2 linked regions of the Kaistia algarum genome follow. The protein of the gene in region 2 interacts with the protein of the main gene of each other region in a pairwise test. Links are inferred from orthologs where the notes say so. Each region holds a gene or a part of one and is shown on either strand. Other genes may lie near its edges.

Evidence for each region.
Region 1: the proteins of OSH05_RS06035 (region 2) and nuoG interact in binary tests that used the Escherichia coli proteins (3 or more experiments, as listed by UniProt). The link is inferred for Kaistia algarum from one-to-one orthologs.

What each region holds. Positions count from the first base shown.
Region 1 is NZ_JAPKNJ010000001.1:133,548-136,853, forward strand. The notes cover bases 214-3,206. They hold nuoG (NADH-quinone oxidoreductase subunit NuoG), read right to left. Parts: upstream 2,761-3,206; coding sequence 667-2,760; downstream 214-666. Other genes in these bases: nuoH (NADH-quinone oxidoreductase subunit NuoH), read right to left, coding at 214-659; OSH05_RS00685 (pentapeptide repeat-containing protein), read right to left, coding at 2,760-3,098; nuoF (NADH-quinone oxidoreductase subunit NuoF), read right to left, coding at 3,101-3,206. Also shown: more of nuoH, read right to left, coding at 1-213; more of nuoF, read right to left, coding at 3,207-3,306. UniProt on the Escherichia coli protein: NDH-1 shuttles electrons from NADH, via FMN and iron-sulfur (Fe-S) centers, to quinones in the respiratory chain. The immediate electron acceptor for the enzyme in this species is believed to be ubiquinone.
Region 2 is NZ_JAPKNJ010000001.1:1,250,200-1,253,238, forward strand. What follows is about bases 239-2,964. They hold OSH05_RS06035 (formate dehydrogenase subunit gamma), read right to left. Parts: upstream 1,970-2,964; coding sequence 1,508-1,969; downstream 239-1,507. Other genes in these bases: OSH05_RS06030 (NADH-ubiquinone oxidoreductase-F iron-sulfur binding region domain-containing protein), read right to left, coding at 239-1,511; proC (pyrroline-5-carboxylate reductase), read left to right, coding at 2,146-2,964. Also shown: more of OSH05_RS06030, read right to left, coding at 1-238; more of proC, read left to right, coding at 2,965-2,970; OSH05_RS06045 (DUF4279 domain-containing protein), read left to right, coding at 2,999-3,039. UniProt on the Escherichia coli protein: NDH-1 shuttles electrons from NADH, via FMN and iron-sulfur (Fe-S) centers, to quinones in the respiratory chain. The immediate electron acceptor for the enzyme in this species is believed to be ubiquinone.

The sequences.
Region 1 (3,306 bases), 1.1 Mb from region 2 along the record:
GTCTCGGCCAGCGCCGAGATGAAGAAGATGATGAAGAGCGGGAACAGCGGCAGCCAGTACCAGTCGAGGAAGCTGCCCGGCAGGCCGAGCTTGGTGCCGAGGCCGCTCTGCTGCGAAATCACCACGTCGGAAATGTTGAGCGAACCGACGCAAAGCAGCACCGCGACAAGCACGAAACCGATCGAGACCTCGTAGGACACCATCTGCGCGGCGGCGCGCAGCGAGGAGAGGAACGGATATTTCGAGTTCGAAGCCCAGCCGCCCATGATGATGCCATAGACGCCGAGCGAGGAGATCGCGAGAAGGTAGAGGATGCCGACATTGATATTGCTGATGACCCAGCCGGGCGCGAAGGGGATCACGGCCCATCCGGCGAGCGCCAGCGTCACGGTAACCAGCGGCGCCAGCAGGAAGATGCCCTTGTTGGCGCTCGACGGGATAATCGGTTCTTTCAGGATGAATTTCAGCAGATCCGCGAAGGACTGCAACAAGCCGAAGGCACCGACCACGTTCGGCCCGCGGCGCATCTGCACCGCCGCCCAGATCTTGCGATCGGCCAGCAGGATGAAGGCGATCGAGACGAGCAGAAGCACAAGCAGCAGAAGGCTCTGCAGCACCATGATCACGCCGGGGATCAGATAGCCATCGACGAAGTTCATGTCCGCGTCACTCCGCTGCCGCTGCGAGGCGGCCGGCCGCCAGTGCCGAACACTCGGCCATTACGGCCGAGGCACGGGCGATCGGGTTGGTCAGGTAGAAATCGATGACCGCGCTGCCGAAGGTCGCGCTGCCGAGCGCCGGAGCGCCGGTCGCGAGCGCCCGGACATCGGCAATATCGGACGGCTGGATGCCGTCGATGGCGGACAGATGCGGGAACGCGGCGTAGAGAGCCCGGCGCAGCGCTGCCAGCGAATCGAACGGCAGGCGCTTGCCGACGACGTCCGAAAGCGCGCGGAAGATCGCCCAGTCCTCTCGGGCCTCGCCCGGCGGGAACGTGGCGCGGTTCGCGAGCTGGACTCGCCCTTCGGTGTTCACATAGGTGCCGGACTTCTCGGTATAGGTCGCCGCCGGCAGGATCACATCGGCGCGGTGGGCGCCAGCATCGCCATGCGTGCCAACATAGATGACGAAGGCCGAACCCAGCGCCTCCATGTCGATCTCGTCGGCTCCGAGCAGGAAGAGAATATCGAGCTGGCCGGAGCCCGCCGCGGCAACCATTTCCTTCGCTCCGAGGCCGCCATTGGCAGGCACGAAGCCGATGTCGAGACCGCCGACGCGCGAGGCGGCATTGTGGAGCACGGCGAGGCCGTTCCAGCCCTCATCACGACCCTCGCCCGCCGCGATCTTCGCAGCCGCGCCGAGCACGGCCGCCCCTTCCGGGCCTGCCAGCGCCGACTGCCCGACGATGACGATCGGCCGCTTGGCGCTCGCGAGCGCGGCACCGAAGCTGCCATTGCCGGCGGCGATGTCTGCCAGTGTCTGCGAACCGGCGCCGAGATGCTCATAGGTGTAGGTGAGATCGACCGGCTGGCCGATGAGACCGATCTTGAGGCCGCCGGCGCGCCAGCGCTTGCGCAGCCGCGCGTTCAGCACCGAGGCCTCCAGACGCGGATTGGCGCCGATGATGAGGATCACATCGGCCTGCTCGATCCCGGCAATCGTCGGATTGAAGAGGTAGCCGGCACGACCCTTGGCGGGGTCGAGCGCGGCGCCATCCTGGCGGATGTCGATGTTCTTCGAGCCGAGCGCCGTGACGAGGCCCTTCAGCGCATAAAGATCCTCGACCGACGCAAGGTCACCGCCGATCGCACCGATCTTGTCGCCGCTCGTGGCCTTGATCTTCGCCGCGACGGCCGAGAAGGCCTCCGACCACGAGACCGGACGCAGCTTGCCGCCGACGCGAACATAGGGCTTGTCGAGGCGCTGGGTCTTGAGCCCGTCCCAGACGAAGCGGGTCTTGTCCGAGATCCATTCCTCGTTCACCGCCTCGTTGAGGCGAGGAAGGATGCGCATAACCTCGCGGCCGCGCGCATCGACGCGGATGTTCGAGCCGACCGCGTCCATGACGTCGATCGATTCGGTCTTCACCAGTTCCCACGGACGGGCCTGGAAGGCATAGGGCTTCGAGGTCAGCGCGCCGACCGGGCAGAGGTCGATGACATTGCCCTGCAGTTCCGAGGTCAGCGCCTTCTCGAGATAGGTCGTGATCTCGGCATCTTCGCCGCGACCGATCAGGCCCATCTCGGAAATGCCAGCGACTTCAGTGGTGAAGCGGACGCAGCGCGTGCAATGAATGCAGCGGTTCATCGACGTCTTCACCAGAGCGCCGATATATTTGTCCTCAACCGCGCGCTTGTTCTCGGCAAAGCGGTTCTTGTCCACGCCATACGCCATGGCCTGGTCCTGCAGGTCGCACTCGCCGCCCTGATCGCAGATCGGGCAATCGAGCGGATGGTTGATCAGCAGGAACTCCATCACGCCTTCGCGCGCCTTCTTCACCATGGGCGACTTGGTGAACATGACCGGCGGCTCGCCGTTCGGGCCCGGGCGCAGGTCGCGGACATTCATGGCGCAGGATGCCTGCGGCTTGGGCGGGCCGCCCTTCACCTCGACCAGGCACATGCGGCAATTGCCGGCGATCGACAGCCGCTCGTGGAAGCAGAAGCGCGGAACCTCGGCCCCGGCCGCTTCCGCCGCCTGCAGCAGCGTGTAGTCCGGCGGGACGTCGACTTCGATGCCGTCAACGATGATCTTGGCCATTACTTCGCCTCTTGCGCCGCACGATAGGCGGCCTGCAATTCGGATAGGAGGACACCGTCGACCGTCACGCCTTCGACAAGGCAATTTTCGATCGAAACGCCCATCAGATTGACCTTGGACAGCCTCGCGCCCGACAGGTTCACGTCGGTGATGCGCGCTCCCGAGATATTCGCATCTTCAACGGAGAGACCAGCCAGATTGACGTTTTTCGCTGTCCAGCCGGACATGTTCACGTCGTCGAAGCGGGCGCCCGAAAGATTGACGTCGACGAAGGTCGAACCCGAAAGGGTCGCCTTGTTGACCTCCAATATCTCGACAACGCCCTGCAGCTTCATCATCCCTACTCCGCCGCTTCCATCATCTCGCGCTCGACCGGGCGCGGATTGGCTGAATAGAGATCGATCCGCTCCTCGATCAGCGGGCGGAAATGACGGATGAGGCCCTGGATCGGCCAAGCTGCGGCGTCGCCCAGCGCGCAGATCGTGTGACCTTCAATCTGGGTCGTCACCTGCAGCAGCATGTCGATCTCGCGCTTCTGAGCCTCGC
Region 2 (3,039 bases):
TGATGAAGCGCACTCAGGACAGGATAGGGCGTGAAGCCGCCAAGGGCGCAGAGCGAGCCGAATTTCATGGTTTCGCACAGATCCTCGATCAACGCGGTGTTCACCTCGACATCGCGGCCGACGAGGATTTCGTCCATGACCTCGACGCCGCGCACCGCGCCGATGCGGCAGGGCGTGCACTTGCCGCAGCTTTCGATCCCGCAGAATTCCAGCGCGAAGCGGGCCATCTCGCCCATTTCCACGGTGTCGTCGAAGACGACGACGCCGCCATGGCCGATCAGCCCGTCGCGGGCCGCGAAGGCCTCATAGTCGAAGGGCGTATCGAACAGCGAGGGCGGGAAATAGGCGCCGAGCGGCCCGCCGACCTGAACCGCCTTGACCGGCCGGCCGGTGAGCGTACCGCCGCCGATTGCGTTGACGAGGTCGCCGAGCGTGACGCCGAAACCGACCTCGTAGAGGCCGCCATGCTTCACATTGCCGGCAATCTGCACCGGCATGGTGCCGCGCGAGCGGCCATAGCCGACCACCGCGTAGGCTTCCGGCCCTTCGGCGAGGATGAACGGCACGGAGGCGAGCGTCACCAGATTGTTGATCGCCGTCGGCGCGCCGAAGAGGCCCTTATGCGCCGGCAGCGGCGGCTTGGCGCGGACCTGGCCGCGCTCACCTTCGAGACTTTCGAGCAGCGCCGTCTCCTCGCCGCAGACATAGGCTCCGGCTCCGACCCGGACTTCCAGCTCGAAGGCGCGGCCCGATCCGGCGACATCGGCGCCGAGATAGCCCGCAGCCCGCGCCGAGGCGATCGCCGCCTCCATCCGGGCGATGGAATGGGGATATTCGGAGCGGATATAGATGTAGCCCTTCTCCGCGCCGCAGGCGAAGCCGGCGATCGCCATGCCTTCGATCAGCAGGAACGGATCACCTTCCATCAGCATGCGGTCGGCGAAGGTGCCGCTGTCGCCCTCATCGGCATTGGCGACGATGAATTTGCGTGGACCCGCCGCCTCCAGCACCGTCTTCCACTTGATGCCGGTCGGGAAGCCGGCGCCGCCGCGGCCGCGGAGGCCCGATTTCGTGACGAGATCGACGATCGCCGCGGGCTCCAGCGCAGCGGCCTTTGACATCCCGACCCAGCCGCCCTTGGACGCGTAGTCCGCGATCGAGGCTGGATCGACGATGCCGCAGCGGGCGAAGGTGAAGCGGGTCTGGCTCTTGAGGAACGGGATCTCGTCGGCCGGGCCATGGAACAGCCGCGCCCCACGTCCCTCGAACAAGCCCGCGGCGACCAGTTCGCCGACATCGCCGGGCGCGACCGGGCCGAAGGCAACGCGGCCGGCGGGCGTCTCGACCTCGACCAGCGGCTCCAGGAAATAGGCGCCGCGTGAACCGTTGCGGATGATCTCGATCGCGAGGCCGCGCTCCGCCGCCGCGGCGCGGATCGCATCCGCGACCGCATCGGCGCCAACGGCGAGCGCGCCGGAATCGCCGGGCACGAAGATCCGTACGGCGCTCATCGCTCGATCTCCGCCACCAGCCGTTCGACCGCGACGGGATCGAGCCTTCCGGCGGGCTTGCCGTCGATCATCGCATTCGGCGCCGTAGCGCAGAGGCCGAGGCAATAGACCGGTTCCAGCGTCACCTCGCCATCCTCCGATGTCGTGCCGATCTTCTGCCCGAGCGCGGCCTCGAAAGCCGCGACGATGGCGTGAGACCCCATGGATTTACACGCCTCGGCCTTGCAGACCCGCACCACATGGCGGCCGGCCGGGGTCGAGCGGAAATCATGGTAGAAGGTGACGACGCCGTGGATCTCGGCCCGGCTGCGGTTGAGCGCATGCGCGACGATCGGCACTGCCTCGGACGGCACATAGCCGAACGCCGCCTGGATATCGTGCAGGATCGGCAAGGCCGAGCCCTCCCGCCCCGCATGGCGATCGACGATCTCCCCAACCCTTTGCGCCATATCGAGCATTGAATGTCGTTCCTCTCCCTTGGCCGAGTTCTAGCTTGGAACGATTCCGTTGTCATGGCCGCAGGGCGACATCCGAGCCTTATGGTCCTCCGGACGTGCGGTCCGCCTTGGCAGCGCGACGGGTCCGGCGTAAGGCCATAGCCAAAGCTCCCTCCCCTCTCATTCCGGTCGCCATGATGACGCTTTCCGCCTTCTCACCTTCCAGCCCCCTCGTCCTCATCGGCGCCGGCAAGATGGGCGGCGCGCTGCTCGCCGGCTGGCTGGTGGGCGGGCTCGATCCCGCCTCGGTGGTGGTCGTCGATCCGAAGCCTCCGGCCGATACGATGGCGCTGCTCGGCAAGGCCGGCATCGCGCCACTCGCCGCCCCGCCCGCTGGCGTCCAGGCGCGGCTGCTGCTGCTCGCGATCAAGCCGCAGATGATGGGCGACGCGCTGCCGGCGCTGAAGGCACTGGTCGGGCCGCGCACGCTATCGCTCTCGATCGCGGCCGGAACGACGGTTGCGACCATCGAAGCGGCGCTCGGCGGCGCCATCATTCGCGCCATGCCGAACACACCGGCCCAGGTCGGGCGCGGCATGACGGGCCTCTTCGCCAATCCGGCGGCCACTGTCGAGGACCGCGACCTGGCGACAAGCCTGCTCGCTGCCGTCGGCGAGACCGGGTGGGTCGAGAACGAAAGCCTGATCGACGCGGTGACCGCCGTCTCGGGCTCCGGTCCTGCCTATGTCTTCCTGCTCGCCGAGGCGCTCACCGAAGCCGGCATCGCCGCCGGACTCGACCCGGCCCTCGCCGCCCGCCTCGCGCGCCAGACGGTCACCGGTTCCGGCGAATTGCTATATCGTTCGGAACTTCCGCCCGGCGAACTACGCCGCAACGTCACCTCGCCGAACGGCACCACCGCCGCCGCGCTGGACGTGCTGATGGCCGAGGACGGCCTCGCCAAGCTGATGACCCGCGCCGTGGCGGCCGCGAAGCGGCGGGCGGAGGAACTGGCGGGGTGATGGTGAGGCGCGAGGAGAGGCAGCATTGATGGACCAGGATTTGGATGAATTCCCCGAAGGCACGCCGCA